4 regions of the Salinivibrio sp. KP-1 genome follow, and region 1 is predicted to be linked to each of the others. Evidence: predicted binding sites of a transcription regulator. Region 1 holds the regulator's gene; each other region holds the start of a gene.
The links. Region 1 encodes MetJ, which represses methionine synthesis genes. Its sites were predicted from a motif close to TTAGACNTNTANANGTCTAA; they were not measured.
Positions count from the first base shown of each region.

Region 1 (8,111 bases):
CAGTGATGACAACGCAACTCTTGGTGTTGTTGATGAAGGGTATAGTAGGCATCACAGCGTTGGCAGTTCGCTAGCCAGCCGCATTCGTGACACATCATCGCGGGCGCATAACCGCGGCGATTTAAAAACAGCATCACCTGGTTACCTTGTTGCAGGTGCTGACGCATTTCAGCAATCAGCGGCGCCGACAAGCCAGCTTCGAGGTGATGGCCTTTGATATCGAGTATCCCTTGCCGGGCGGTGACCGCGTTACCAGGACGTTGCGTGAGCTTAAGGTACTGGTATTTGCCGGTTTTTGCGTTGTGTAAGCTCTCCAGTGATGGCGTTGCCGAGCCCAAGATCACCGGCACTTGTTCTTCATGCCCCCGCATGACAGCCAGATCGCGGGCGTGATAGCGAAAGCTATCTTGCTGCTTATAGGAAGGGTCGTGCTCCTCATCGATAATGATGATGCCAAGCTTTGCCATGGGGGTAAAAAGCGCTGAGCGTGTGCCAATCACTATCGCGGCTTGATTCTCCCGTGCGGCCAGCCAGGCGTTGAGACGGTCGGTATCGCTGAGCCCTGAATGCATCACGGTCACAGGAACAGCAAAGCGGCGCTCAAAACGGCGAATGGTTTGTGGTGTCAGGCCAATTTCTGGCACCAAGATGAGCGCTTGCTGGCCACGTGCGAGCACCGGCTCAAGCACATTGAGATACACCTCGGTTTTGCCTGAGCCAGTGATCCCCTCTAATAGCGCGCAGGCAAAACCATCGCCAGCATTGAGGGTGGCAACCGCCATCGCTTGCTCGTGATTTAACGTCGGCTTTTCTTCGGTCACCGCAAAGTTTTTTACCCAAGCATTGGCCTGAGAAGGGGGTGAGTAGGGCGCGATCCAGCCTTTTTCTGCCACCGTTTTTAGCACCGGCGTGCCGATATCTTGTTCGATTAAGTCGGCTTGAGTGGCTGGGCCGTGCGTGAGAAGCTGCAACACTCGGGCTTGTTTGGGGGCGCGGCTCAGACCTGATAGAGGTTGGTTTTGTCCTGACTCGGTGATTTGCCACCATTTTTGTTGCTGCAATGTCGCAGGGCGTCCTTTACGCAGCGAGGTTGGCATCACCGCCCCCATCGCATCTCCTAGCGGATGATGGTAAAAACGGCTCGCCCATTGCAGGAGATTGTATACCGCGGGGGTCCAAACCGGCTGCGTGTCGAGTACGGTATCAATCGCTTTGAGTTGGCTGGCTTCCACACTGGCCGTTGGCGACAAGCCGGTAACGATGCCAACTTTATGCTGGCGTCCAAACGGCACCTTGACGCGCCCTCCGATGATCGGATGCTGATCGTCAGCAATACGGTAATCAAAGGTTTTCGGCAAAGGGACAGGCAAAGCCACCTGAGCAAACTGTTCCATCACAACATCTTATTGGCCAGAAGGAATGTCAGTGTAACGGTTAGCCACACGTTGGCAAAGCCTTGTTGCACCGTAAGAGACACGCGGATTGCACAAAAAAGTTGCGAAAAAGAGGGCGCTTGATTAGAATTGCGCGCCTTAGAAAATGTTTGTTAACGACGTGTGGTGCCCGGCTTAGGATCGGGAGAGCGACACGGCCTTTAAGATGAGGTTATCCCTATGAAAGCTGGTATCCATCCAGAGTACAAAGCCGTCACAGCAAAATGCTCTTGCGGTAACGAATTCGCGTTCAGCACAACCCTAGGCAAAGACATTTACCTAGACGTGTGTGACAAGTGCCACCCATTCTACACTGGTAAGCAGCGTATCCTTGATACCGGTGGCCGTGTTGACCGCTTTAAGAAGCGTTTCGGTGCCCTTAGCAGCAAAAAATAAGCCGCTATTGACCGAATACAGAGAAGGGACGCATCAGCGTCCCTTTTTTGATCGTATCGTCCCTGTCATCGGACAACAGGTCCGAGCATCATCGCGAATGCGCTGTTAGTACTGGTGGACGTTTGCTCCCTGCGTTACCATCTTTTTTATTATACAAACCTTCCCTGTGTGGTTTGTAGAGTGTCTGACTAATATCGGTGACGCTTCCCTGTCGATATTAGTTTCCCCTTCACGATAATAATTAGGAACACTAGATGTCGGACGATAAACGCCAGCAAGCGCTGGATTATCATGCATACCCTACTCCCGGAAAAATTTCTGTTGAATTGAGCAAACCTGCTGACTCGGCCGCGGATCTCGCGTTGGCGTATAGTCCTGGCGTTGCTGAGCCTGTGCGTGAGATAGCGCAAGATGCGGATGCGGTTTACCGCTATACGGGTAAAGGCAACATGGTGGCGGTGGTCTCAAACGGCACCGCGATTTTGGGGCTAGGAAATTTAGGCCCCATGGCTTCTAAGCCTGTTATGGAAGGTAAAGCTTTATTGTTCAAGCGTTTTGCTGGCTTGGACTCGATCGACATTGAAGTCAAACACCGTACTATCGATGAATTCGTGGATACCGTGGCGAACATCGCGGATACCTTTGGCGGTATCAATCTCGAAGATATCAAAGCCCCAGATTGTTTTGAGATTGAAAAACAATTAATTGCACGTTGCGAAGTGCCTGTATTTCATGATGATCAACACGGCACGGCCATCGTCACCGCTGCCGGCATGCTTAACGCGCTTGAGCTGCAAGGCAAAGATATCCGCGAGGCGACGGTGGTGTGCATGGGCGCAGGCGCAGCGGCTGTTGCCTGTATGGAGCTATTAATAAAATGTGGCGCTCAGCGGGAAAAAATCTATATGTTGGATCGTAAAGGCGTGATCCATACGCGTCGTGACGACATCAACAAATACAAGCAGCTGTTTGCCAATAACACGGATAAGCGTACCCTCGAAGATGTGATTGAGGGCGCGGATATGTTCGTTGGCGTCTCCGGTCCAGACTTGCTCTCACCCGACGCCTTGAAGCTGATGGCAGATAAACCCGTGGTATTTGCCTGCTCGAACCCAGATCCTGAAATCCATCCGGATGTGGCGCATCAAGTACGCGATGATCTGATCATGGGAACCGGGCGGTCGGATTACCCGAATCAGGTCAATAACGTGCTCTGCTTCCCGTTTATTTTCCGTGGCGCATTGGATGTACGTGCCAGTGAAATTAACGATGCGATGAAGTTGGCAGCGGTAGAAGCCATTCGCAGCCTAGCCAAAGAGCCTGTCCCACAAACGGTATTAGACGCCGCCGGTTTGTCTTCGCTAAGCTTTGGCCCTGATTACATTATTCCCAAGCCAATGGACGCGCGTTTATTACCTAAGGTCGCCCGCGCGGTAGCGCTGGCCGCCGTGGAAACCGGCGTGGCTCGTATCGAGATGCCAGAAAACTATATGCTCGACAAGGCGTAATGCTTGAGCGTTAGGAAAAGCGCGGTGGAATAGAGCCTGAGAAGGCTGTACTGAGCACCTATCAATACAGAAAACCCGCCAATCGGCGGGTTTTTTTAGTATTCGCTATCGTCGAACTCGATACCAAGTTCTTCCATGATCCGACGTGCTTCAGCGGGAATGCTGTCGGGTTTATCCTTACGGATATCGTCATCGGTTGGTAGTGGTTGGCCGGTGTAGGCATGAAGAAATGCCTCACACAACAACTCACTGTTGGTCGCATGACGTAGGTTTTGCACCTGACGACGAGTACGCTCGTCGGTAAGAATTTTTAGTACTTTTAATGGGATAGAGACGGTGATCTTCTTTACCTGCTCTTTCTTTTTACCATGTTCGGCATACGGATTAATGTAGTCGCCGTTCCACTGCGCCATGTCTCACCTATCTTGATTATGGAATACCCAGAATGATGCTGCGGAGATTTTAGCTATATTAACCGCCACATGCAAAGGAGTATAGACGTCTAGAAGTGTTGACGTCCCAAAAAGCGCAGGGTAAGGTGGCAGTATGAAACCTGGATCACGCCCACCATGCGCAAACCAGACTAGCAAGGATAGATCATGACTGAGAAAAAAACCGACACTATCGCCGTTCGGACCGGGATTGGGACTGACACCCAGCACCATGCGGTGGTGCCTCCCCTGTACTTATCGACCAATTACCGTTTTCCGGCACTGGGTGATGTGCCTACTTACGACTACGCGCGAGGCGGCAACCCAACGCGTGCGCAGCTCGAACAAGCGCTGACTGACTTAGAAGGGGGCGCAGGTGCGGTGGTGACCAACTGCGGGATGTCGGCGATAAACTTGGTGCTATCTCTGTTGGAGGCTGGCGAGCATATTGTCGCCCCACATGATTGTTATGGCGGCACCTATCGCTTGCTCGAATCGCGTGCCAAACAAGGGATCTGGCAGGTAAGTTTTGTCGATCAATCGGACCATGATGCGTTGGACCAGGCATTGGCTAAACAGCCCAAGCTCGTGCTGGTGGAAACCCCATCCAATCCACTCTTACGCGTGGTCGATATCGCAGAAATATGCCAAAAAGCCCATCAAGTGGGGGCTTGGGTGGTGGTCGACAACACGTTTTTATCGCCAGCTTTGCAAACGCCTTTTGCGCTGGGCGCGGATATGGTGGTGCATTCGACCACCAAATTTATTAATGGCCATTCTGATATTGTCGGTGGCGCGGTGATCGCCGCGACCAGTGAACTTGCCGAGACATTGGCTTGGTGGGGAAATTGCTTAGGGGCGACGGGCAATGCATTTGACAGTTATATGACACTGCGAGGGTTGCGCACATTGGGTGCACGCGTTAAACAACACCAACACAACACTGAAGTGGTACTTAGCTACCTGCAAACGGTGTCGGCAGTGCGGAAAATCTACTACCCCGGGTTGGCCTCTCACCCTGGCCACCAAATTGCTGCGCGCCAGCAAGCGGGGTTTGGTAGCATGCTGAGCTTAGAATTGGATACAGACCAAGCCGGTGTGGCGCGATTTATTGATGGCCTCACGTTATTTGCCCTCGCCGAGTCTCTCGGGGGGGTAGAAAGCTTAGTGACGCACCCTGGTTCGATGACACACAGAGCCATGAGTGACGCCGCGCAAGCGGAGGCGGGCATCGCACCGACCTTGTTGCGTTTTTCCATTGGATTAGAAGATGCGCAAGATTTGGTTGCCGATTTGGCGAACGCCTTTGCCCGTTTAGAGGGTGGCACCCCATAGAGGCTGCGCTTCAGTGCGCGCCCCTTTACCGAGATCGATAGACATTAAGAGAGACCTTGCCATGCATGCGCAACCGACGGAAACGTCCCCCGAGTCACCACGCCAATTGCACAAGTTTGGTGGCAGTAGCCTTGCGAGCCCTGATTGCTATCGTCGCGTGGTCGATGTATTGACCGCGCATGCGAGCCAGCAAGACTTAATCGTGGTGTCCGCGGCAGGAAAAACCACTAACCAGCTGATCATGTGGTTAGCACAGTTAGACAAGGATGGGCGAGTGGCGCATGAGACCTTGCAAGCGGTGCGCGCCTTTCAGCAAGACTTGATTGAGAACTTGATTGATGGTGAACCCAAGCAGCAGCTGGTGGATGCACTTTACGCCGATATCGCCACCATCGCTTCGCTGGGCGATAACGGCCTGAGTGAAAGTGACAAAGCGTATGTACAAGGTTTTGGTGAGGTATGGTCGGCGCGTCTATTGGCTCAACTACTCACTCAGCATCAGCGCGCAGCGGTGATGTTAGATTCACGCCAGTGTTTGCGCGCCGAGCGTGCCGCTCAGCCAGAAGTGGATCGCGGTGCGTCTTGGCCTTTGCTGCAAAATCAGCTTTCGCAACACAGCCACACTCATGTGGTGATCACCGGCTTTATGGCGCAAAACCAAGCGGGAGAAACCGTGCTGCTTGGTCGCAATGGTTCTGATTATTCGGCCACTGTGCTGGGTGCGTTGGCCGGAGTGAGCCGTGTGACCATTTGGAGTGATGTTGCCGGGGTGTATAGCGCGGATCCACGTCATGTTGATAATGCGTGTTTGTTGCCTTTAATCCGTCTTGATGAGGCGGGTGAGCTGGCGCGTCTTGCCGCCCCCGTGCTGCATAGCCGAACCTTACAGCCGGTGGCGCAAAGTGCCACCGACCTGACTTTACGTTGTACGCATGCGCCGGATAGTGGCTCAACACGCATTGAGCGTGTATTAGCGACCGGGCGTGGCGCCAAGATCATTACGGCGTTGGATGATGTGAGTTTGCTGCAATTCGATGTGGCCCGAGGCCAGGATTTTCAGGCGATAAAGCAAGAGCTCAGCCGGATTTTGTCACAGCTAAAAGTACAGCCATTAGCAACCGATTACCAAGATGATCAATATCGAATTTTGTTGGCATTTACTACGGAAGTGGTTGCTCTGGTGATGGCGCAAATCCAAGACGCTGGCCTCTCCGCTGAGCTCAAACTACGTGAAGGCTTTACCATGGTAGCGGCCGTGGGGGCAGGCGTGGTGAACAACCCCGTTCATTGCCATGGCTTTTATCAACAACTCAAATCCCAACCGGTGGAGTTTATCAGTGAGTCAGCGTCTGGGCTCAGCATGGTTGCTATCCTTCGCCAAGTACACACTCAAGCCCTCGTCGCCAGCTTGCATGATGCCTTGTTTCAAGCTCAACGCCGTATCGGCTTGGTGTTGGTGGGGAAAGGCAATATTGGTACCCGCTGGCTAAGCCTCTTTGCCGAGCAAAAATCACACTTGGAAAAGCGTCATGGCAAGGAAGTGTCACTGATTTCAGTGGTGGACAGTCGCAACCAATGGCTTGATTTTGCCGGCATTGATGCCTCGCGGGTGTTGGATGGGTTTGATGAGCGTTGCGAGCCTTATTTTGATGATGAGTGGCTCACCCGTCTACTTAACCACCCGTATGATGATGTGATTGTGTTGGATGTCACCGCCAGTGCGTCATTGGCGTATTTATACCCGCGACTTGCCGAGCATGGCTTTCACTTAATCTCTGCCAACAAAGAGGCGGGCGCCGCACCCGCCGAGCAGTATCACGCGATTCAGCAGGCATTTAGCAAAACCGGCCGCCATTGGCTTTACAATGCGACCGTGGGAGCGGGGTTGCCGATTAACTACGCGGTACAAGATCTACGTGAAAGTGGTGACACGATTTTGGCGTTGTCTGGGATCTTTTCTGGAACCTTGTCGTGGCTGTTTTTGCAATTCAGTGGCGAGGTTCCCTTTAGTGTCCTGCTTGAGCAAGCTTGGCAGCAAGGCCTAACCGAGCCTGACCCGCGTGATGATCTCTCCGGTGCCGACGTGGTGCGTAAATTGGTGATTTTGGCACGCGAAGCGGGCATGGCGCTCGAGCCAGAGCAGGTTAAGGTTGAATCCTTAGTGCCTAAATCACTGGCTAATCTGTCTTTGGATGCGTTTCTTGACAATGCACACCAAATGGATGAACGGCTTCAGGAGCGATTAGACAAAGCGCATAAAAACCGGTCAGTGCTACGTTATGTCGCGCGCTTGGAGGTTAACGGCAACGCCCATGTGAGCCTAGAAACCCTACCCAGCGAGCACCCACTCGCTCACTTGTTGCCATGTGACAATGTGTTTGCGATTGAGAGCCAATGGTATCGCGAGAATCCCCTGGTGATTCGTGGACCAGGTGCGGGACGCGATGTCACAGCGGGCGCCATTCAATCCGATTTAAATCGCTTGATAAGTCGCCTTCACTAACCCACCTATGGATAACCGTGATCAAGCTGTCTGCGCGCTGCGTAGGCAGCTTTTTTGTATCGTTAGCCGCGTTGTCATGTGCGCATTGATAGCTGCTTAGTCTATCTTCATAACACCATGAGTTTTTTTCATGGCTTGTATCGTTGACATTTTAGCCGAATCGCGACAGTCTTTAGACATATGGACGTCTAAACGTATAAATCAAAGTAGAGCAGACACAGGCATACTGAACAGCGTCGTTCGGTGTCAGGGAGAGGATATGAGCTACACGCACGCAGGCCACATTGATGCACTCAATCAGAACATTGCTGACTTAGATGGCGATATTAATGTCTCATTTGAGTTTTTTCCTCCCAGCACCCCAAGTATGGAAGAAACCCTCTGGAACTCAGTACATCGCTTAAAAGCACTCAAACCTAAGTTTATGTCGGTGACCTATGGCGCCAACTCCGGGGAGCGTGATCGCACCCATGACATCGTGAAAAGCATTCATGACCAGACTGGT
Region 1 is NZ_LAQR01000036.1:119,811-127,921, forward strand. Features, by position in the region: gene priA (primosomal protein N') at 1-1,397, opposite strand, end outside; gene rpmE (50S ribosomal protein L31) at 1,614-1,829, shown strand; gene WN56_RS09330 (malic enzyme-like NAD(P)-binding protein) at 2,084-3,337, shown strand; gene metJ (met regulon transcriptional regulator MetJ) at 3,433-3,750, opposite strand; gene metB (cystathionine gamma-synthase) at 3,937-5,103, shown strand; gene WN56_RS09345 (bifunctional aspartate kinase/homoserine dehydrogenase II) at 5,165-7,606, shown strand; gene metF (methylenetetrahydrofolate reductase) at 7,866-8,111, shown strand, end outside.

Region 2 (8,111 bases), on a different contig from region 1:
ACAGTAGGGAACCGGTTCGCCATCAACAATTAAGATGCGCTTGTCACCGTTGCTGATGTCAGGGACGAAAGTTTGTGCCATGCAAAAACGTTGGCCATGCTCGGTCAGGGTTTCAATAATCACCGACAGGTTTGGATCGCCTTGTTTGACTCGAAAGATAGACGCGCCGCCCATGCCATCGAGTGGTTTTAAAATCACATCGCCGTGTTCGGCTTGGAATGCTTTAATTTCGTCGGCACGACGGGTCACCAAAGTGGTCGGCGTATGCTCTGGGAACCACGCGGTATAAAGCTTTTCATTGCAGTCACGCAAACTTTGCGGCTTGTTAACAATCAATACACCCGCTTCCTCAGCCCGCTCTAACATGTAGGTTGCGTAGATGTATTCCGTATCAAACGGCGGATCTTTGCGCATCAATATGGCATCAAATTCTCGCAATGCGAGGGTTTGGGTTTGGTCGATTTGGTACCAATGGTCAGGGTTATCCATCACAGTCACACTGTGGGTGCGAGCGTATGGTTCACCCTGCTGCATTGACATATCTTCCATCAAGATATAATGCACTTCCCAGCCGCGTTTTTGTGCTGCCAGCATCATGGCAAACGTGGAGTCTTTTTTCACACTGATGGCCTCGATGGGGTCCATCACAACACCTATTTTCATCATGTTTCTCCTGTTTGCCGGTTAACCCAAATCGCCAAAACGGACTTGAAGGGCCGTGATGGCGGTGAGCGCCGCGGTTTCTGTTCGCAACACGCGTGGGCCGAGTAGGATCTCTTCAAAGCCGTGTTCGCGTGTCATTGCAATCTCGTCATCAGACAATCCGCCCTCTGGGCCAATGAGCAAGCGTAGCTTGTCGGGGGCGTCGGGCAGCGTATTGATAGAGTAGGGGGCACGCGGATGAAGGTTCAGTTTTAAGCCATCAAACGCCTGCTGGCACCATGTGTCTAGATTGATCACCGGGTTAATGGTGGGCACCACATTACGGCCGCTTTGCTCACAGGCGCCAATCGCGATTTTTTGCCATTGTTGGCGTTTTTTCTCGAGTCGCTCAGCATTGAGTTTCACTCCGCATCGAGCCGATAAAAGGGGAGTGATGGTATTCACGCCTAATTCGACCGATTTTTGAATGGTAAACTCCATTTTCTCACCACGTGAAATCACTTGGCCGAGTTCAAAGTCAAGCGGTGACTCGACACTGTGTGATTCGCAAGCGGTAATGGTCGCGACAACCTGCTTTTTACTGACTTCCGTCAGCATAGCGGGAAACTGCGCACCACTGCCATCAAAGAGCAAAATCGGTTGTTCAGGTTGCATACGTAGGACGCGACCGAGGTGGTTGGCAGCTTCGCCACTCAGTGTCACATCGCCTTGCGATGGCAAGGGCGTTGGGTGATAAATTCGAGGAATTCGCATTGTGCTCGTTTTCCATGGTCATCTCGCCCTCAGTGTAACATGGCTACGGGGGCGATAGGCTTTGTCACTAATATGGGGTCGAGTGGTGAAAAAACAAATTATTCTAAGGCGTCAAGGTTTCTCACTAGTGGCTGTTTACAGCGGTTGCAGCGATAGGTGGCTTGTCCGCGCTGTATTTTATTGTGGCGGCGAATGGATAAGGCAACAGGGCCACACTCACACTGGTACGCGAAGGTTTTGCCTTGCACGGCACTGATATCAAGCTGGTGGGTGGTATTGGCAGGGGCGTTAAATACCTGGGTCATTAGCGAACGCCACTCAGGACCATGTGGTTTTACCCGACCGTATAGCGCAAAGGTAACCAAATGACAGACCTCATGAGGGATCACTTCGTCGAAAAAGGTCTCTGGTGCCTGCTGTAAAAGGATCGGGTTAAACCTAACACGCCATTGCGTGGGGTGCGCGGTGCCAGCGGATTGACCCCGTAGTGTGAAGCCAATCGCAGGATAGTGTAGCTGGGTGCCTAATTGACGATTAGCCGCATCAATACACTGGTAAACACGCGTGTTAGCCGCTTGCTGTAATGCATCAGGTGACCAAGCGGTCTTGTCAAAGGCGAATGCGTCAGAAGCAGAAGACATAGTGTGGCGATCCTAGTGGCGATCAAAAAGGGAAGCCGAAGCTTCCCTTACAAGCAATGAGTACGTGGAGATCACCCGAGCTTGGCAAAGTCGCGCAATAGCGCTGCTTTGTCGGTTTTCTCCCAGGGGAAGATGTCGCGACCAAAGTGGCCATATGCAGCCGTTTGCTTATAGATGGGTTGTAATAAATCCAGCATTTCTTGCAAACCATACGGGCGTAAGTCGAAGTGTTCACGAACCGCTTTAGTGATCACTTCTGGGGCCACTTTTTCGGTACCGAAGGTCTCCACCATGATAGAAGTGGGTTCCGCAACGCCAATCGCGTAAGACAACTGGATTTCACAACGGTCAGCAAGCCCTGCGGCGACAATGTTTTTGGCCACGTAACGCGCGGCATACGCGGCAGAGCGATCCACTTTTGAGGGGTCTTTACCCGAGAAAGCTCCGCCACCGTGACGGGCTGCACCGCCATAGGTGTCGACAATGATTTTACGGCCTGTTAAACCACAATCGCCCATCGGTCCGCCAATCACAAAGCGGCCCGTTGGGTTAATGAAATACTTGGTGTCTTTGGTCAGCCATTGTGCCGGCAATACTGGCTTGATGATTTCTTCCATCACCGCTTCGCGCAGATCGTCGGTTGAAATACTGTCGCAATGCTGTGTTGAGAGCACGACGGCATCAATACCCGCAATTTTACCGTTGTCATACGCAAAGGTGACTTGGCTTTTCGCATCTGGGCGTAACCAGTCTAACGTGCCGTTTTTACGTACTTGCGCCTGACGCTCGACCAAACGGTGTGAATAGGTGATGGGGGCAGGCATCAGCACATTGGTTTCGTTGGTGGCAAAGCCAAACATGATCCCTTGGTCCCCGGCCCCTTGATCTTTCGGATCGGCGCGGTCAACCCCTTGATTAATGTCGGGCGACTGTTTACCAATGGTGTTCAATACTGCACAAGAGTTGGCATCAAAGCCCATATCAGAGTGGACATAACCAATATCTTGAACGGTTTGACGGGTGAGCTCTTCGATATCGACCCATGCCGAGGTCGTCACTTCCCCGCCTACCATTACCATGCCAGTTTTAACATAGGTTTCGCAGGCAACGCGTGCTTTGGGGTCTTGCTCAAGGATGGCATCCAAAACAGCATCAGAAATCTGATCTGCGATTTTATCAGGATGGCCTTCAGAGACGGACTCTGAGGTAAACAGGTGCTTCGCCATGTGACACTCTCATTGGTTATCAAGGAGATTGGCGATACGTAACAAAGGGCATCGCCGATCATCTCAGATGTTTTAACTTCTAGACGTCTATTTTATTCGTAATTGTGATAAACGCAAGTCAGTTGATGCATATGGGTGTGTCTTTAAGGTATAGCAAAATTGGCTGAGGCACGCTTACACCTCATGGCATGCTTGCTGCGGATTCAGTGAACACCAAGGTGAGGGAACCGCTTCTTGCAGCCAGTGCACCAGTGATTCGACACGCAGAGGAAGACGGCCAGCGCTGCAGTAAAGACGCAACGGAACCGGCGCTGAGGCCCATTGGGGCAAACACCGCGTGATTCTATCAGGATGATGGTGTTGATAGCCAGTGGCGCTCCAAATCGGCAGCAATCCAACGCCCTGCCCATCTGCGATGGCATCTAACTGAATCGCTATCATGTCGCAATTAAAGCGGCTAGGCATGGCGCTTAAGTGATAGGTGTTGTCTTGGTCATAGAGCGTCAATCCTTGTCGGCGAAGGGCAAATACATCGAGCCAAGGGTGTTCATCGAGCATGCTAGGGTGTGTAAACGGGCCATATTGGCTGACATAATCTGGCGCAGCGTAAATACCATATTGCCAATGGCCGAGCTGATATGAGCGACAATTGACCGGCAGCATGATGTCTCCTGCCCAGATGATAAGATCGGCCGACTGAATACGTTGTGCGCTGACTTCACTCGTCAATGTGATGGATACTCGAGGGTGCTCAGCGAGAAAAGTACTGATCAATGGACCCGCCCAGCCGCGCATCATTCCGGGGTGGCAAATCACTTCTATCGCCCCTTGAAGATGATTATTTAAATCTTGTATTGCCTCTTCGCTTTTTTCTGCTAACTCAAGAATTTGATGGCAGTATCGCGCAAATATCGCCCCCGCTTTTGTTAAGACCAGTCTATTGCCTTGTCTTTGCGTTAGAGGCTGGCCTAGGTCGGCCTCCAGTTGAGCCAAGCGACGACTCACCGTTGACTTGGGTTGGCCCAATGCCTTGGCGGCAGCGGTAAGGCTTTGATGATGACACAAAGCCGCAAACGAACGGATCGAAGAAAAATCCTGCATAACTGTCCTTTTAACGCCAGTAAGACGTCACGTCGGCTGTCCAGAAGGAGAGAAATCATCTCGTTCTATAAATGGAACGAGATGTTCCCTTTATGGGGCTAGGCGTCTGTGCATCTATGTGAATAATTCTCAATGAACAAATGATAACTATTATCACAAAATGGAGTTGATTATGTCCAGTTGTCTTCGTCCCGTTGTGCTCGGGATGGTATTAGCCGGTATGCCTGTGAGTGCCATTCATGCGGCAGAAGCAGGCGATCAAAACACGGAAACCATGGTGATCACTGCCTCAGGGTTTGAACAAGCCACGGCAAAGGCGCCAGCGAGTATCAGTGTGATTAGCCGTGACCAACTTGAAGATCGTTATTATCGTGATGTCACGGACGCATTAAAGCGTATTCCTGGTGTCGTGGTTACAGGGGGCGGTGACACCAAGGATATCAGCATTCGTGGAATGGGCTCCAAGTATACCTTGATGCTGGTGGACGGAAAGCGTATGACGAGCCGAGAAACACGTCCGAATAGCGATGGCCCGGGTATTGAACAAGGCTGGTTGCCCCCCCTTCAAGCGATTGAGCGTATCGAGGTGATTCGGGGGCCGATGTCGACCTTGTATGGCTCAGATGCCATCGGTGGGGTGATTAATATTATTACTCGTCGTGAACAACATGAATGGCATGGCAACGTGCAATTAAGCACCTTACTTCAAGAAAAACGCGCATCAGGCGATGAACAAAGCGCCAATTTTTACCTTTCTGGCGCCTTAAGCGATAAGCTAGGGATGACGGTATCGGGTCAAAACGTTCAACGCCAAGAAGACGATATTCTCTCTGGTTACGAGGACAAATCTTTACGTAGTCTTTCTACCTCGTTGACTTATGATGCCAGCGATTTTCAACAGTGGACCTTGGACTTGGGCGCGAGTTCGCAAGAGCGAAATGGCCACATAGGCAAAACCGTTCCCACGGATGATAGCCAGTGTCGACGCAACCAATGTGAAAACAGCAACAATGAATATCGACGGCAATCAATCGCCCTTGGGCATGAAGGGCATTGGACGTGGGGCTGGTCAGATTCACACTTACAGTACGAGCAAAGCCGCAATAAAAGTCGTGAAATGACGATTAAGAACACCGAGTTTAAAACCCGTCTCATTCGTGATTTTGAAACACACACTTTGACGGTCGGTGGCTCAGTGAACAAAGCGAAGTTGGAGGACTTTACCTCCAATAAAGCGTCGAGCCAAACTGAGATTGATAATACACAAGCGGCTTTATTTGTCGAAGATGAGTGGCGTGTGATTGAGCCATTTAGTCTGACCCTCGGGTTACGTGTCGATCATGATGAAAACTACGACTACCACGCCAGCCCACGTGTGTACGGCGTGTATCAACTCAACAGCGACTGGGTGGTGAAAGGAGGCGTGGCGACCGGGTTCCGTTCACCGCAACTGCGCGAAATTGCCCCGAATTGGGCGCAAGTGAGTCGTGGGGGAAATATCTATGGCAACCCCGATCTGGAGCCCGAAACCTCTGTTAACTCAGAAGTCAGTATCAACTATCAAGGCGATTCGGGGATCAGTGGCTCGTTAACCGCATTCCATAATGACTTTGAAGATAAGATCACCCGAGTGGCTTGCCCAACCTCGGTGTGTACGGATGGCCCTAATCAATTTGGCTCAGATCCAACCTATCGGATTAATGTCGACGAAGCGGTCACTCAAGGGGTTGAAGCGAGCCTATTCGTGCCAGTCACGGAGACGCTCGATGTGAGTGCCAGCTATACCTATACCGATTCAGAGCAAAAAACCGGTGATTATAAGGGGCAGCCTTTAACGCAAATTCCCCAGCAGCTCGCGTATGGTGAAGTCAATTGGCAAGCCACGGAAAGGCTGAATCCTTGGGTGAGTGTGACCTATCGTGGCGAAGAAATGGATCCTGTGACAGGTCCATCTTCTCGCAGCAATATAGAGCCAAGTTACACCTTGGTGGATGCTGGGATGAACTATCAGCTCAGCGATGCCATTGAACTGCAAGGCGCGGTTTATAACTTATTGGATAAAACCCGGGAGTATGAAGACTACGGTTATATCAGTGATGAACGTCGATATTGGTTAGGACTAAATGTTAGCTTCTAGTCATTGATAAAAGGCGTGTTGTTACTTCATAGACTGCCACACTCCTAACACTGCCACGCCCGTCTCGGACTATCACCAGGCGGGCGTTTTTTTCCGCATTTTACTCCCAGGTAGCGTGAGAAGAGTCACACAACACGTGCGTCTTTTACGTGCTTGAGATACACTATGGGGCATCGTTAAACGAGCACCGATGGACATGGCATTAAGAGTCGCAATTAATGGATTTGGTCGTATAGGGCGCAGTGTATTGCGGGCCCTGTATGAAAGTGGCAAGCACGATCGCATTCAAGTGGTCGCGATTAATGAGCTCGCAGAGCCCGAGGCGATGGCGCATCTGCTGCAATATGACTCAAGCCATGGTCGGTTCGGCTGGCCGGTTTCCTATAACCAAGAACATTTGTTTGTCGCCACCGACAGTATTCGCCTGCTTCACTTACCGGAACTTCAGCTTTTACCTTGGCGTGACCTTGATGTCGATATTGTCTTGGACTGCACGGGCAAGTTTGGCACACGCGAAGACGGTGAGGCTCATATTGCTGCAGGTGCTAAAAAAGTCTTGTTTTCACATCCCGCCAGCCAAGATGTTGACCGTACCGTTATTTACGGGGTCAACCATGATGCGTTAACCGCGGATGATCGTATTGTCTCTAATGGCTCATGCACCACCAATTGTATCGTCCCAGTGATCAAAGCCTTGGACGAAAACTTTGGGATTGAGTCCGGCACTATCACTACCATTCACTCTTCAATGAATGACCAGCAGGTGATTGATGCGTATCACTCAGATCTGCGCCGAACGCGCACCGCAAGCCAATCGATCATCCCGGTGGATACCAAACTCCATGTTGGAATTGGTAGGATTTTTCCGAAATTTTCTGACAAATTTGAAGCGATCTCGGTGCGCGTACCGACGATAAACGTGACAGCGATGGATTTAAGTGTCACTGTACGTACTAAAGTGAAAGTTAATGACGTAAATCAAGCTCTGCAGACGGCATCTCGATGTACATTAGACGGTATACTGGATTATACCGAAGCGCCCTTGGTATCGATCGACTTTAACCACGACTCACACAGCGCCATTGTTGATGGATCGCAAACACGAGTCAGTGATCACCAGCTGATTAAAACGCTGGTTTGGTGCGATAACGAGTGGGGTTTTGCCAACCGAATGTTAGATACCACACTTGCCATGGCGTAATAGACGCAAGCGTGGGTGGGGTGTTGCCCTGATTAAATCAGTTTCAATTTGCAACCTTATAGCGAGGACCATATGTCTGTAATTAAGATGACCGACTTAGATCTTGCCGGAAAGCGTGTGTTTATCCGTGCTGATCTGAACGTGCCTGTAAAAGACGGTAAAGTGACCTCTGACGCACGTATTTTGGCATCACTGCCTACGATTAAGCACTGCTTAGAAGCCGGTGCAAAAGTCATGGTGACCTCTCACCTAGGTCGTCCTGAAGAAGGTCAGCCTGAAGATCAGTATTCACTGCAACCGGTAGTGAACTACCTTGATGATGCGCTGGATTGTAAGGTCAGCCTCGCTAAAGACTATCTAGACGGTCTTGAGCTTAATGCCGGTGAGCT
Region 2 is NZ_LAQR01000041.1:12,286-20,396, forward strand. Features, by position in the region: gene gshB (glutathione synthase) at 1-666, opposite strand, end outside; gene rsmE (16S rRNA (uracil(1498)-N(3))-methyltransferase) at 685-1,416, opposite strand; gene WN56_RS11110 (SprT family zinc-dependent metalloprotease) at 1,515-2,057, opposite strand; gene metK (methionine adenosyltransferase) at 2,129-3,283, opposite strand; gene WN56_RS11120 (LysR family transcriptional regulator) at 3,458-4,384, opposite strand; gene WN56_RS11125 (ligand-gated channel protein) at 4,557-6,521, shown strand; gene epd (erythrose-4-phosphate dehydrogenase) at 6,718-7,722, shown strand; gene WN56_RS11135 (phosphoglycerate kinase) at 7,795-8,111, shown strand, end outside.
Region 2: a site for MetJ is predicted at 3,355-3,374, ahead of metK (methionine adenosyltransferase). Genes of this name have one in related genera too.

Region 3 (8,111 bases), on a different contig from region 1:
ATCGCGAAACGAGTCATGGTGATAACCCGGTTTTCGGGGAACACCGGTGCCAACTCCTTTCTCATTGGCCATTCCTGCATGTACTTCTGACCGTCTTGCAGGCAGCGCCAGATTGACTTGTTCGTTGTCATACCTACCTCACTTACTCAGTGTGACTCGACTCGCTGTCACTCAACTTTTACAATAAAAATTAAACAAACTGTTTAAAAACTTTCAAAATTAACCAGTATTGCTCAAAAAATTTTTGTTATCTGTATCAAGTCCCGCTATCCTTAGCGCACTTTATCATTGTTGCTCGGATTCGATTGTCTCGCAACCTAATCTGGTTGTACTCGACGGAGCGTTCATTTATCCAGGACGGATAAAGATGGTTCTTTCCCCGCGACAACGCATGAGATAATTCTTTTTTTAAAAAGGTAGTGTCTCTGTTTGTCCACTATCCTTTTTGTTCAATACACTTTGTCATACGAAACATAGGTAGTCATACATGTCCAAGCTGGTTCTCGTACTCAATTGCGGAAGCTCCTCTTTGAAGTTCGCCATTGTCGACGCTCAATCAGGCGATGAGCATCTTACCGGTCTAGCCGAATGCCTTCACCTTCCAGAAGCCCGCATTAAGTGGAAGATGGACGGTAAGCATGAAGCCCAACTCGGCGAAGGTGCCGCACACAATGAAGCCCTTAACTTCATTGTCGATACCATTCTTGCCTCTAAGCCTGAGCTTGCCGAGAACCTGGGTGCCATCGGCCACCGCGTTGTTCACGGTGGTGAGCACTTTACCCAGTCAGCATTAATTACGGACGATGTACTGAAAGGGATCCACGATGCAGCCAGCTTTGCACCGCTGCACAACCCTGCCCATATCGTAGGTATCGAAGCGGCGAAAAAAGCCTTCCCTGCGCTGAAAAACGTGGCAGTATTCGATACGGCATACCATCAAACGATGCCAGAAGAAGCCTACCTATATGCACTGCCTTATAATCTTTATAAAGAGCACGGCATCCGTCGCTATGGCATGCACGGCACGTCACACTACTTTATCGCTAACGCCGCCGCTGAGCAGCTTGGCAAGCCAGTAGAAGAAGTGAACATCATTAACTGCCACCTCGGTAACGGCGCGTCAGTTTGTGCGATTAAAAACGGTAAATCCGTCGACACCTCAATGGGTATGACCCCATTGGAAGGTCTGGTCATGGGCACCCGCTCTGGTGATTTAGATCCTGCAATTATCTTCCACCTGCACGATGCACTGGGTTACAGCGTTGAGCAAATCAACACCATGCTGACCAAAGAGTCTGGCCTGCAAGGCTTGACCGAAGTGACCTCTGACTGCCGCTTTGTCGAAGATAACTATGGCGAGAAAGAAGAAGCCACGCGCGCAATGAACGTGTTCTGTCACCGCCTTGCTAAATACGTAGCAAGCTACACCGCGACCCTAGACGGCCGTCTTGATGCGATTGTCTTCACCGGTGGTATCGGTGAGAACTCGGGTCCAATCCGTGAGCTCGTGCTTGAGCGCTTGTCGCTACTGGGTGTTGATGTCGACAAAGAGCGCAACCTGAAAGCGCGCTTTGGTGGCGAAGGCGTGATCACCACAGACGAAAGCCGTGTGCCAGCCATGGTGATTTCAACCAACGAAGAGTTGGTCATTGCGCAAGACACTGCGCGCCTAACTGGCCTGTAAGACCATTCCCAACGGCTGATTCTACTCAGCCGTTTTTATATTTGTGCCGGCCTGTCCGGCACGCCAATCAGATAGTAAGAGGAAGTCAACGTGTCCCGTACTATTATGCTAATTCCAATCGGCTCCGGCGTCGGTCTGACCAGTATCAGCCTCGGCGTAATGCGAGCGATGGAGCGTAAAGGCGTTCGCGTCTCATTTTTTAAACCCATTGCCCAGCCACATCACGGTAGCGACACCGATGTGACAGACCTGACGACAGAAATCATTCACGCCAACAGTGACATGAAAGTCGCCGAGTCGATGTCCATGAACCAGGCCGAAGATCTGCTGCGCTCCGATCAAGAAGACGTGCTGCTTGAAGAAGTGCTTGCACGCTTCACACGCGCCACCCAAAACACCGAAGTGGCGCTGGTTGAAGGCTTGGTCACCACGCGTAACCACCCGTTTGCCAACCAAATCAACTACGAGATCGCCAAGACGCTGGATGCAGAGATTGTCTTTGTCACCACACCAGGTACCGACAACCCAGCCCAGCTAAAAGAGCGTATCGAGTTTGCGTGCACCAACTTTGGTGGCAGCAAAAACGGCAATATCTCTGGCGTGATCATCAACAAGCTCAATGCGCCTGTGGATGATGCTGGCCGCACCCGCCCTGATCTGTCAGAAATCTTTGACGATGCAGACGGCGCGCGTCCAACTAACGTTGAAGTGATGCAGATCTTCAACTCGAGCCCAATCCGTGTACTGGGTTGTGTGCCGTGGAAAATCGACTTAATTGCCACCCGCGCCAGCGATATGGCCAAGCACTTGAATGCCACCATCATCAACGAAGGTGAAATTCACTCACGCCGTATCAAGAGCATTACTTTCTGCGCACGCTCTATTCCTAACATGGTTGAGCACTTCCGTCCTGGCTCACTGCTGGTGACCTCGGCAGACCGTCCAGACGTGATTGTCGCGGCCTGCTTGGCAGCGATGAACGGCGTAGAAATCGGTGCACTGCTGCTGACCGGTGGTTACTCTATCCCTGATCAGCTCAAAGCACTGTGTGATCGTGCCTTTGAAACGGGCCTACCGGTGTTCACCACCGCAGGTAACACCTGGCAAACCTCACTCAACCTGCAAAGCTTCAGCCTCGAAGTTCCGGCTGACGACAAAGAGCGCGTTGAGTTTGTGAACGACCATGTAGCCAGCCACATTGATGGTAACTGGATTGAGTCACTAAGCTCTGGCTCTAACCGCGAGCGTCGCCTCAGCCCACCGGCCTTCCGTTATCAGCTCACCGAGTTTGCGCGTAAAGCCGCCAAACGCATTGTGCTGCCAGAAGGTGACGAGCCACGCACCATCAAAGCCGCCGCTATCTGTGCCGAGCGTAAAATTGCTGAGTGTGTGCTTTTGGGTAACCCAGAAGAAATTAAACGTGTTGCCGATCAACAGGGCGTAACCCTGGGCGCAGGCGTTGAAATCATTGACCCAGTGAAAGCGCGTGACAAATATGTTGCCCGCTTGGTTGAGCTGCGTAAGAGCAAAGGCATCACCGAAGTGATTGCGCAAGAGCACCTGGAAGACACAGTGGTACTGGGTACCATGATGCTAGAAGCCAACGAAGTGGACGGTTTGGTTTCTGGTGCCGTGCACACCACGGCTAACACCATTCGCCCACCGCTGCAGATCATCAAGACAGCGCCGAACGCCTCTTTGGTGTCGTCGGTCTTCTTCATGCTGCTGCCTGAGCAAGTGCTGGTTTACGGTGACTGTGCGATCAACCCGGATCCAAACGCGGAACAACTGGCTGAAATTGCAATTCAATCCGCCGATTCTGCCGCAGCATTCGGTATTGAGCCGCGCGTGGCGATGATCTCTTACTCGACCGGTAGCTCAGGCAAAGGGGCTGACGTGGATAAAGTTCGCGAAGCGACCCGTCTTGCCAAAGAGAAGCGCCCTGATCTCGTGATTGATGGCCCACTGCAGTACGACGCAGCAATCATGGAAAACGTGGCTAAGTCGAAAGCACCGGATTCACCGGTTGCCGGTAAAGCGACCGTGTTTGTCTTCCCAGACTTGAACACAGGTAACACCACTTACAAAGCGGTACAACGTTCTGCTGAGCTGGTGTCTATCGGTCCAATGCTGCAAGGCATGCGCAAGCCGGTGAACGACTTGTCGCGTGGCGCACTGGTAGACGACATTGTTTACACAGTGGCCCTGACCGCTATCCAAGCGAAACAAGCGGAAGACAACGGCCAAGTGTAATTTTCACCACGCCCTGTCGGGATAAAACCAAAGCCAGCACCTGTTGCTGGCTTTTTTGCGTTTGCGTTCACAACGTGACATGCCAACGCGATCTAGCATGGCGTATCCATTCTGGTTTTGGAGTCGATGATGGCTAACGAATTCGATCCCGTCACACTACGGCATACCCTGCACCAAACCCCTGAGCTTTCTAATCACGAAGCCCTCACCGCCCGCACCATCGCCGCCCAATTGCGGCAATTTGGCTTTCACCCTGCCACTGATATCGGTGATCACGGGATCCTGGTTACCATTCAAGGCGCGGCACCAGGGCCCACCACCTTGCTACGTGCCGATTTCGATGCGCTGCCGATTGAAGAGCGTGGATCACAGGCTTACTGCTCCCAGCACCCAGGCGTGATGCATGCCTGTGGCCACGATGGTCATACCGCGGCGTTGCTGGCCGTCGCCGCCGAGCTTAGCCACATTCCGCCCGCTCGTGGCACTGTGCTGCTCGCCTTTCAGCCTGCCGAAGAAACCGGCGAAGGCGCAGCGCGTATGTGCGAGTCCCCCGAGATTGCCAACGTGCAGATTGATAACGTCTACGCCTTTCACAATCTCCCCGGCTTTAATCAGCATCAAATCGTGGTGCGCCCCGGCACCTTTGCCTGCGCATCAACCGGGGTCGCTATTGAGCTGTACGGAAAAACTTCTCATGCCGCCTACCCAGAGCGTGGGATCAGCCCCGCCAGTGCGATGACAGGCGTGATGCATACCCTGACACAACTGCCCGACGCCTACCCAGACGCCAACAGCCTCGTTACCTTGGTTCACGCCCAGTTAGGAGAGCCCGCCTACGGCGTCGCACCCGGCCAGGCGACCGTGATGGCTACCTTGCGCAGTGATGACAACGCCTGCTTTCACGCCATGAAGGCCGACTTAGTCGACAAAGTAAACACGCTCGCGGCTCGGGCAGGATTAACGGTCAATGTTAGCTGGCATGAACCCTTTATCGCGGCCGAGAACAGCACACACCATACGCAGCATGTGGTCAATGCCGCGCAGTCGTTAGGGTTAGCGGTTCACAGGCTCACCGAGCCCATGCGTTGGTCGGAAGATGTGGCCGAATTTCTTGCTCGTTGGCCAGGGGCGTTATTTGGCATTGGCAGCGGTGAGCATCATCCACAGCTGCACAACCCTGATTATGATTTCCCAGATGCGATTCTCCCCACCGCCAAAGCGCTCTTTACCGCGTTGGTCGCTGAGCATCACGGCTGCATCACAGGCTAATCACGTCCTACCCCAGCGCCAGCCAAACGCCAACACCCACCATCAAGGTGCCGGCGACCCGGTTGAGCAGTTGCACGTTGCCTCTTTGCTGCAAAAATCGACGCAACGTGCGACCACCGCTGGCGTAGAGCATCAAGCAGCTAAATTCAGTCAGCAGAATAATCAACACCAGCACACTTAACTGGCTAGGCAGCGCCAATTTAGGATTAATAAATGGCGGCAACAGCGAAATCATAAACGCCCAGCCTTTGGGGTTGGCAATTGCGGTGACAAACCCTTGGGTCGCTAATGACCACGCTGATGCTTCACTGGGGCTAGCGTCATCATCCTCAGGAATGGCCATTTTCCCGCGAGATCGCCACATTTGTACCCCAAGAAACGCCAGATAGGCACCACCGACGTATTTGAACACCTGAAAGATTGACGGATAGTTAAGCATCATTGCCGCCACCCCGATCACCGAGGCAATCGCTACTAGCCCCACGCCAATTAACTCACCCCACATCATATGCAGGCTACGCTTAACCCCGATGGTCATTCCCAGCGTCATCGAGAGGGTCATACACATCCCAGGTGTCACGGACACCAGAAAAAAGGTCGGGATGAACAAGGAAAGCATGGTGGTATCAATCAAAGCAGTTGGCATAAAGCGTAATCAGAACAAAGCACTACAGGGGCTTCTAGTAAACGCCCTTTATCGTTTGAGATCAAGCCTACTGTTGAGTTTATAACCAAGCGATTGGACTTATTGCCATTTAGACGTCCAGAAGTAAAAATATCCATTGACTTAATTTTGACTAACTCATAGCATCAATAACCAGAGCGACAGCAAGAATGTGGCACAAGCCGCTGAGTGAGTCTGCTGTGATCAAATTATTCGCCAAGGACATGTGATGATTGAGATAACCAACCTCAACAAGGTATTCGAACTCGGGGAACGCCGAATTCATGCCCTTAATAACATCAACTTATTTATTCCCAAGGGGAAAGTATTTGGTGTGATCGGTGCCTCCGGTGCAGGGAAAAGTACCCTGATCCGGATGGTTAACCTGCTCGAGCGCCCAACCAGCGGCTCAGTCAAAGTGGGTGGCACTAACCTCACTGCGCTACCCAGCCGCCAGTTGACCCAAGCGCGCCGTAAAATCGGGATGATTTTCCAACACTTTAATCTGCTCTCGTCACGCACCGTGTTCGACAACATCGCCCTGCCGCTTGAGCTAAGTGGCTCGAGCCGCGATGAGATTGAAACACGCGTGAGCGAACTGCTCGATCTGGTCGGCTTGGCCGATAAGCGTGATGTGTATCCTGCCAGCCTCAGTGGCGGACAAAAACAACGTGTCGCCATTGCCCGTGCATTGGCACCAAGCCCTAATGTCTTGCTTTGTGATGAAGCCACCAGCGCACTGGATCCCGCCACCACGCAATCCATTCTGTCGCTGCTGCAAACCATCAACCAAAAGCTCAACCTCACCATTTTGCTGATCACCCACGAAATGGACGTGGTCAAACGTATCTGTGACGACGTCGCTATTATTGGCGATGGCGAGCTCGTCGAGTCCGGTCCGGTGGGCGAGATTTTTGCGCACCCCAAATCCGACTTGGCCAAACAATTTATTCGTTCAACCCTCGACTTGTCAGTGCCGCATGATTTTGCCCAGCGCTTACAACAAGAATACTTCGAAGGCAGTTACCCCTTGGTGCGCCTCGAGTTTACCGGCGCAACGGTCGATGACCCATTAATCAGCCAGATCTCGCGTCTGTTTGATATCGACATCAGCATTTTAAGCTCAGATATCGACTACGCCGGCGGCGTGAAATTCGGCCTACTCCTTGCGGAAATCATGGGTCCAAAAGAGGCGGTTGAAAACGCCATCACTTACCTCAACAAGCACCATGTCAACACGGAGGTACTCGGCTATGTTGATTGATCAACTCACTCACTGGGTCAATGAAAACAGCGCCCTTATCAACTTGCTCCTCGAAGCCACTGGCCAAACCCTGTACATGGTGTTTGCCTCCGGGATCATGGGGTTTGTGATTGGCATCCCATTGGGCGTGCTACTGCATGTGACCAAACCCGGTGGTTTGCTGGGTCAGCCACAAGTTAACCAGGTGCTTGGCGCAATAGTGAACATTGGTCGCTCCATCCCCTTTATTATCTTGCTGGTGGCGATTATCCCCTTTACCCGCATGGTGGTTGGCACCTCAATCGGTACCGCAGCGGCGATTGTGCCGCTTACCGTCGGCGCGATTCCATTTATTGCCCGCTTGGTTGAAGGGGCGTTACTCGAGTTACCGGCTGGGCTAGAGGAAGCGGCCAAAGCGATGGGCGCGAACCCGCTCCAAATTATTTGTAAAGTGCTGATACCTGAAGCACTGCCGGGCATCATCAATGGCGCCACCATTACCTTGGTCACCTTGGTGAGCTACTCAGCCATGGCCGGTGCCGTCGGCGGTGGTGGCCTTGGGGATGTGGGCATCCGCTATGGCTATCAACGCTTTGATACCACCGTCATGCTGATCACCGTTGTGATGCTGGTGGTCTTAGTACAAGCGATTCAATCTTTTGGTGATTACTTGGTGCGACGCGCCGATCACCGCTAAATCAAACACAATAATGACGAATATGTTCCAAACAGGGAGACAGACAATGAAAACCACCATTAAAACGCTACTCGCCACCCTTGGCCTTGCCTCAACTTTGGTGCTGACTGGCTGCGGTGAGAAAGAACAAGCCGCAACCGATAATAACAGCATCACCGTGGGCGTGATGGCCGGCGAAGAGGCACAAGTAGCTGAACATGCGGTGAAAGAAGCGAAAAAGCTCGGTCTTGATGTAGAGCTAGTGACCTTTACCGATTACGTCTCGCCAAACGCGGCACTGGACGATGGTTCGGTCGACGTG
Region 3 is NZ_LAQR01000001.1:819,749-827,859, forward strand. Features, by position in the region: gene yfbV (terminus macrodomain insulation protein YfbV) at 1-131, opposite strand, end outside; gene WN56_RS03670 (acetate kinase) at 488-1,684, shown strand; gene pta (phosphate acetyltransferase) at 1,790-3,937, shown strand; gene WN56_RS03680 (amidohydrolase) at 4,064-5,206, shown strand; gene WN56_RS03685 (LysE family translocator) at 5,214-5,852, opposite strand; gene metN (methionine ABC transporter ATP-binding protein MetN) at 6,100-7,134, shown strand; gene WN56_RS03695 (methionine ABC transporter permease) at 7,124-7,810, shown strand; gene metQ (methionine ABC transporter substrate-binding lipoprotein MetQ) at 7,857-8,111, shown strand, end outside.
Region 3: a site for MetJ is predicted at 5,962-5,981, ahead of metN (methionine ABC transporter ATP-binding protein MetN). Genes of this name have one in related genera too.

Region 4 (8,111 bases), on a different contig from region 1:
CATACACTGCGCGTCTCGATTCAACATCCTCATCGCATCAAACAAGATAACCTAATTAAAGCAGCTTAGTGTAAGACTTTAATTAGAAGTGATTTAATTATCAAAGCAGATAAAAAGTAAGACTTTGATGAAGCGTTTCGCTGATATAGCTCAGTTGGTAGAGCGCACCCTTGGTAAGGGTGAGGTCGGCAGTTCAAATCTGCCTATCAGCACCAGGTTTTTCTTGGCGGCCATAGCGTAACGGCACCACCTGAACCCATGCCGAACTCAGAAGTGAAACGTTGCTGCGCCGATGGTAGTGTGGGGTCTCCCCATGTGAGAGTAGGTCACTGCCAAGAGTTATTTATAAGCCCTCCGCATTTGCGGGGGGCTTTTTTCGTTTTTGCCTCTCCTCATTGATCCTGTCTTTTCCTATGCTTAAACAACACTTGTGCAATGATTGATTATTGCTTGAGCTCGGTCAGTGGCTGCGTTATGTTATTAGATATCTGGACGTCTAAACATCCCTAGGAGGCAGTGATGCCGATTAAAATCCCGGATCAACTCCCCGCGACCAATATACTGCGGCGCGAAAATATTTTCGTGATGACAGAAACCCGTGCGGTGAGTCAAAACATTCGCCCGCTGAAGGTGCTGCTACTTAACCTGATGCCGAAAAAAATCGAGACCGAAACGCAATTTATGCGTCTGCTTTCTAACAGTCCCTTGCAAGTGGATGTGGAGTTACTGCGGATAGATAATCGACCAAGCAAAAATACGCCTACCGAGCATCTTGATACCTTCTATCGTCAATTTGAGACTGTACGAACGCGCAACTTTGATGGTCTGATCGTGACGGGGGCACCGTTAGGACTGGTGCAGTTTGAGGACGTGATATATTGGGAGCACCTTCAAGATGTGATGAATTGGGCGCATAAGCACGTTACCTCAACCTTATATATTTGTTGGGCCGCGCAAGCAGGGTTAAAGTTGCTGTATGATTTACCCAAGAAAACCCGCAAAGAGAAGTTGTCAGGGGTTTACCGTCACCACATTAATGCTGAGTTATGCAAACACCCGCTATTACGCGGCTTTGATGATAGCTTCTTAGCGCCCCACTCACGCTATGCGGATTTTTCTCCGAGTTATCTGGCCGAACATACCGACCTCGATATTTTAGCCACGTCCAATGAAGCGGGTACCTATCTGGCGGCGACGAAAGATAAGCGCAATGTGTTTGTCACCGGTCATCCTGAGTATGATTCTCATACCCTGCATCATGAATACCATCGGGATTTAGAAGAAGGCATGGAGCCCGCGGTCCCCCTTAACTATTACCCAGATGACGATCCTTCGCAGCCACCGTATGTGAGTTGGCGCAGCCATGGGCATTTACTGTTTGCCAACTGGCTAAACTATTGTGTTTACCAGCAAACGCCCTTTGACTTGGATGCCTTTTCCGCGTCTAACTTTACTCTTGATGAATAAAAAAGCGCCCGCGGGCGCTTTTGGGTTAGGGACTCGGTTAGCTTTGATGTTTATCCATTTCGTCTTGTGCTGCGTTTGCTTTATCAACCATGCCTGTCATGGTTGAGCCTTGCACCAAAATGGAGAACACCACCACCGCATAGGTCATGATGAGGATCAGCTCGCGAACATCGATATTTTTTTCCGGCACCACCATGATGCCAGCGGGCACGGCCATTGCCATGGCCAACGCAAGCCCTCCGCGTAAGCCTCCCCAGCTTAATATACGTACTGCCCAAGGGTTATAGGTTCGAAAGCGCTTAAAGCCGAGGTAACACACTTTCACGCTAATAAACCGGGCGAGAAGCACAATAGGCACCACCGCCGCCATAATGATCCAGTCTTCTTTATGGAAACTGATTTGCAGCAAGCTAACCCCGATGAGGAGAAAGAGTAGGCTGTTAAGAAATTCATCGACCAGTTCCCAGAAGTGGTCGAGGTGATCTTCACTTTCTTTAGAAAAGCCAATAAAGCGGGTCCAGTTGCCAATCATAATCCCGGCAACCACCATTGCCAGCGGGCCAGAGACATGCAGCATATCGGCCAGGACATAGCCAGCGCTGGGGATAGCCAGCGTTAATAGCAATTCCATCGAGTGATCGTTGGTGGCACAAATCAAGCGATGGAAAAGATAGCCAAGCACCAGGCCATATAAAATCCCGCCAACGGCTTCTTGTAAAAACAAGGCAATGGTACCGCCCACCGTCGGGTTGTTGTTGCCAAAGGCCAGAGTAAAAAGAGTCACAAAGATCACGATACCCACGCCATCATTAAATAGCGACTCTCCCTCTATTTGTGTCGTGATCCGCATCGGTGCTTGCAGTTTTTTCACAATGGCGAGAACAGCAATGGGATCGGTCGGCGAGATCAGCGCGCCAAATAGCAGGCAGTAGAGATAATCGAAAGGAATACCGATCAGCTGAAACACGCCCCAGATACCGGTGCCGATTAAAAACACAGAGACCAATAGCCCGCCGATCACCAGGGTCGTGATCTCCCACTTTTGGTCGGAGAAAGAGGGAAGCTTGACACCAATTCCCCCCGCGAAGAGCAAAAAGCCGAGGACGCCTTTGAGCAAAAAGGTATCGAAGTGGATATCTGTCAGTATTTGCTCGGCCATGGTTTTGAGTGGAATGGCTTGGTATTGACCAGCGATCACTATCAACAAAGACAGTAGGAGCGAGCTAGCGGTAATGGCGATGGTGGTTTGTACTCGACTGATTTTACTATTAATAAAAGCGATAAAGATGGCTGCAGCAGCCATAAAGCTGAGGATTGCGTAAGTTGACATGCCGCTTCCTAGTACAACGAGGGAATGAAAAAATGTGTCAAAATATTAATAGAAATCGTTGTCAAAACGAACAGCTGAATTGAAATAGATCAAAATAAATTGTTATTTATAGACGTCTAGATTTCCATTTTCGCTGTGGTAGGATGAAATGACTGCAACGAGGAAGATGATAAGCGTAATAGTATGGACCGACTGACACAGCAACTGCGCGACCGTATTCTAGTGATCGATGGTGGCATGGGCACCATGATTCAGGGGTTAGGGCTCAATGAGGCCGATTATCGTGGCCAACGTTTTAAAGATTGGCATTGTGATGTGAAAGGCAACAATGATCTCTTGGTGCTGACTCAGCCTGATAAGATCGCTTCGCTACACAGTGATTATCTGGCCGCGGGCGCGGACATTATTGAAACTAACACCTTTAACGCCACCCAAATTGCGATGGCCGATTACGACATGCAGGCGCTGAGTGCGGAAATCAACTTAGCGGCAGCCCGGCTTGCGCGTGAGGTCGCTGATGCGTGGACGGCGAAAACGCCAGATAAACCCCGTTTTGTCGCGGGTGTGTTGGGGCCGACCAACCGAACGTGCTCAATCTCACCAGATGTGAATGACCCTGGGTTTCGCAATGTCAGCTTTGATCAGTTAGTCGACGTGTACGCCGAGTCCACCGAAGCACTCATTGAGGGTGGGGTTGATATCATCATGTTGGAGACCATTTTTGATACCTTGAATGCCAAAGCCTGTGCGTTTGCGGTTGAAAAGGTCTTTGATGCCCGTGGGTTTCGCTTACCCATTATGATCTCCGGCACCATCACTGATGCGTCTGGACGCACCTTATCCGGACAAACGACCGCCGCCTTTTATCACTCGCTGCGCCATGTTGAGCCACTGTCGTTTGGCTTAAACTGCGCACTGGGGCCGGCTGAATTGCGCCAGTATGTCAAAGAGCTGAGCGACATTTGTGAGGGCTTTGTCTCCGTCCACCCCAATGCGGGGTTGCCCAACGCGTTTGGTGAGTATGACCTTTCTCCCGAAGAGATGGCGACACACATTGATGAGTGGGCGGCGTCAGGCTTTATCAACTTGGTCGGTGGTTGTTGTGGTACCACGCCTGAACATATTCAAGCGATTAGCGACGCGGTGAAAAAACATGCGCCACGCTCTCTGCCTGACCACCCTGTGGCCTGTCGCTTATCTGGGCTCGAGCCCCTGACCATTAATGCCGATAGCTTGTTCGTTAACGTGGGTGAGCGCACCAATGTGACTGGCTCAGCACGCTTTAAACGCTTAATCGTTGAAGAGCAATACGACGAAGCGCTGGAAGTGGCATTGCAGCAAGTGGAAAACGGCGCCCAAATCATCGATATCAATATGGATGAAGGCATGTTGGATGCCGAAAAGGCCATGGTGCGATTCCTCAATCTTTGCGCGGCCGAGCCGGATATTGCCCGTGTGCCTGTGATGATTGACTCCTCCAAATGGGAAGTGATTGAAGCTGGCCTAAAGTGCATTCAAGGGAAAGGCATCGTCAATTCTATTTCGCTCAAAGAAGGAGAAGAGGCTTTTCTGCACCAAGCACGTTTAGTCCGTCGCTATGGCGCGGCGGTGATCGTGATGGCGTTTGACGAACAAGGTCAAGCCGATACTCAAGCGCGGAAAGTGGAAATCTGTACGCGCGCTTATCATCTTCTGGTCGAGCAAGTCGGCTTTCCACCGGAAGATATTATCTTCGATCCCAATATCTTTGCGGTTGCTACCGGCATTGATGAGCACAATAACTACGCAGTCGATTTCATCAACGCCGTGGCTGACATTAAACAAACCCTGCCGCATGCCATGATCTCGGGCGGCGTCTCCAATGTGTCGTTTTCGTTTCGAGGCAACAACCCAGTCCGCGAGGCCATTCATGCGGTGTTTTTGTATCACTGCATCAAAAATGGCATGGACATGGGGATCGTCAACGCCGGTCAGTTAGCCATCTATGATGATTTAGCCGAGTCTTTGCGCCTGGCAGTAGAAGATGTGGTGCTCAACAAAGATGATGGCGCCACGGAGCGTTTATTGGAGATCGCCGACAGCTATCGCGATAGTGGGGAGAACGAGGTCGCGGAAACTGCGGAGTGGCGCAGTTGGCCGGTGGAAAAGCGGTTGGAACATGCACTGGTCAAAGGCATTACAGAGTTTATTGTTGAAGACACCGAGCTGGCTCGCGCCGCGGCAAGTAAACCTCTAGAAGTGATTGAAGGCCCACTGATGGCAGGCATGAACGTGGTCGGGGACTTATTTGGTGAAGGCAAGATGTTCCTACCACAAGTGGTGAAGTCGGCACGGGTGATGAAGCAGGCGGTGGCTTACCTTGAGCCCTACATCAATGCTGAAAAGCAGCAAGGACAGACCAATGGCAAGATCTTGCTCGCCACGGTCAAAGGGGATGTGCATGACATTGGCAAAAACATTGTTGGCGTGGTGCTGCAATGTAATAACTTCGAGATTATTGATCTCGGCGTGATGGTGCCGACCGATAAAATCCTGTCGGTGGCGCGTGAGGAAAACGTCGATATTATTGGTTTATCAGGCCTGATTACCCCATCGTTAGATGAAATGGTGAACGTGGCGAAAGAGATGGAGCGCCAAGGGTTTGATATTCCTTTGCTTATTGGCGGCGCGACCACGTCCAAAGCCCATACCGCGGTGAAGATTGAACAGCATTACCATGCGCCCGTGGTCTATGTGCCCAACGCGTCACGTGCCGTGGGGGTGTGCTCATCGTTGCTGTCACAGACTCAGCGGCCGGATTTTGTGGCCCGTTTAGCCAAAGACTATGCGGCGGTGCGTGAGCAACATCAACGCAAAACGCCTCGAACCGCTCCCGTCACCCTTGAGCAGGCGCGGGACAATAAGTGGCAAACGGACTGGGCAAACTATGCTCCTCCGCAGCCGTTGAAGCCGGGCGTGCATGTTTACGATGATGTCTCGATAGCGACCTTACGTCAGTATATCGACTGGACACCCTTCTTTATGACGTGGTCACTCAGTGGCAAATTCCCGGCGATTTTGGATCACGAACTAGTGGGTGAGGAAGCGCGCCGTTTGTATCAAGACGCCAATGCTTGGCTCGATCGTTTCAAGGCAGAAGGCTTGGTCGCCGCGAAGGGAGTGTGTGGCCTTTTTCCTGCCAACAGCGTTGAGGATGATATTGAAGTGTATACCGACTCGTCACGACAAACGGTGAGCACCATATTGAACCACTTGCGTCAGCAAACGAAAAAGCCACGTGGTGCCAACTATTGCTTGTCGGACTTTATTGCGCCAAAAAGCAGTGGCCAGCCGGATTGGATTGGCGCATTTGCGGTGACAGGTGGTATTGGCGAATATGCCTTGGCGGAAGAATACAAAGCGAAAGGGGATGATTATAACGCGATCATGATCCAGGCGGTCGCCGATAGACTCGCAGAAGCCTTTGCAGAGTACCTCCATCAGCAAATTCGGATTACCTTGTGGGGCTATGCGCCCGATGAGACGCTCGATAACGATGCGCTGATCCGCGAGCAATACCAAGGGATCCGGCCAGCGCCGGGTTATGCCGCCTGTCCTGAACACAGTGAGAAAGACAAAATTTGGCAATTGCTGTCGGTAGAAGCGCATACGGGGATGACGCTTACCGAAAGCTATGCCATGTGGCCGGGGGCGTCGGTCTCAGGTTGGTATTTTTCCCACCCTGAGTCACGTTACTTTGCGGTGGCGAAGATCCAAAACGATCAGCGAGACAGCTACGCAGCACGCAAAGGGTGGAGCAGCGAAGAAGCGGAGAAATGGCTCGGGCCGAACTTAAACGGCTAACGAAAGAAGCCAGCACATTGGCTGTGCTGGCTTTTTTATTATTCAAATAAGTCCGCGTGTAACCGCTGCACCACCTGGGTGGCATCGTCATCTTCAACCACAACACATACATTGTGGTTGCTGGCACCGTAGCAAATCATGCGTAGTTTATGTTGTGCTAAGGCACTGAAAACTGGTGCTGTTGCGCCAGCAGTATGATTCATATCATTGCCAATCAGCGCTACCACCGCCAGGTTCTCGCAGATCTCGACATGACATAACTGGGTCAGCTCGGCGATAGCCGCTTGTGGCAGCTGCGGCGCGTCGCCCTGAGTGTTGGTTTGATCAAGGGTTAAAGCGACACTGACCTCCGAGGTGGTGATCAAGTCCACCGAGATTTCAAATCGTGCCAAAACCTCAAAGACTTTGGCCAAAAAACCATATGCATGGAACATGTTTAAGCTGGTTAGTGTCACCATGGTTTGGTTTCGTCGTAAGGCGACGGCACGAAACAGCGGTGCCGAGCGCGCTTGCTCGCGGATCCAGGTGCCGCCTTGCTCAGGCGCTCTCGCGGCCCCGACAAACACTGGTATATGTTGGCGCACTGCAGGCAGTAAGGTGGACGGGTGCAGGATTTTGGCACCAAACGTGGCCATTTCTGAGGCTTCGCTAAAACTAATCTCACTGATTGGGCGCGCTTGTTCGGCAATCCGCGGGTCGGTGGTATAAATCCCGGGCACATCGGTCCAAATGGCCAAACTCTCTGCGTCTACGGCTTCGGCGAACAGTGCTGCACTGTAGTCGCTACCACCACGGCCTAAGGTGGTGGTTTGTCCGTGGGCATCCGCGCCGATAAACCCTTGGGTGACCACTCGATGTGTGGCTAAATGCGGAAGCAATTGGTCGTGGCACTGTGTTCGCGTCTGTTGTGGGTCAGGCTGGGCACAGCCAAACTGGCTGTCGGTGCGCAGCAATTCACGCGCATCTACTCTCAAAGCGGTTATACCTCGGCTGTTGAGCAAATGGGTGAAAATATGGGTTGAGATCAGCTCGCCGCAGGCAACTAACGCATCCGTTAGCGCTGTGTCAGGAATGATGGCCGCTTTTTCGGCATACTCGGCAATGGCGAGATGCCAGTGTTCGACGGCTGCTTGCGTGTTTTGGCAATCAGGAAGTTGCTGCAATATTGCTTGGTGAATGGCATTAATGGCGTCCAACTTGGCTTGGCGCACGTCAGGGTCGCTGATCCCTTTTGCGAGCGCGACTAAATGATTGGTCACTCCGGCGCACGCACTGATCACGATTAAACGGGTTTGCGGGTTTTGCTCGATAACCGCGGCGCTTTGCTGCATCGCCTCTAGCGTCCCGACACTGGTGCCGCCAAACTTAGCGACTGAAATTGATGGTAACGGGTTCACGTCCTTTTCCCCTTTTGAGCTCGTGCTCATTGATTCAATATATTCAAAAGTCAGTGGGGAACATCAGAAGTCAC
Region 4 is NZ_LAQR01000002.1:582-8,692, forward strand. Features, by position in the region: tRNA gene WN56_RS04435 (tRNA-Thr) at 140-215, shown strand; rRNA gene rrf (5S ribosomal RNA) at 223-338, shown strand; gene metA (homoserine O-succinyltransferase) at 520-1,467, shown strand; gene WN56_RS04450 (sodium:proton antiporter) at 1,505-2,797, opposite strand; gene metH (methionine synthase) at 2,981-6,640, shown strand; gene lysC (lysine-sensitive aspartokinase 3) at 6,679-8,067, opposite strand.
Region 4: a site for MetJ is predicted at 2,906-2,925, ahead of metH (methionine synthase). Genes of this name have one in related genera too.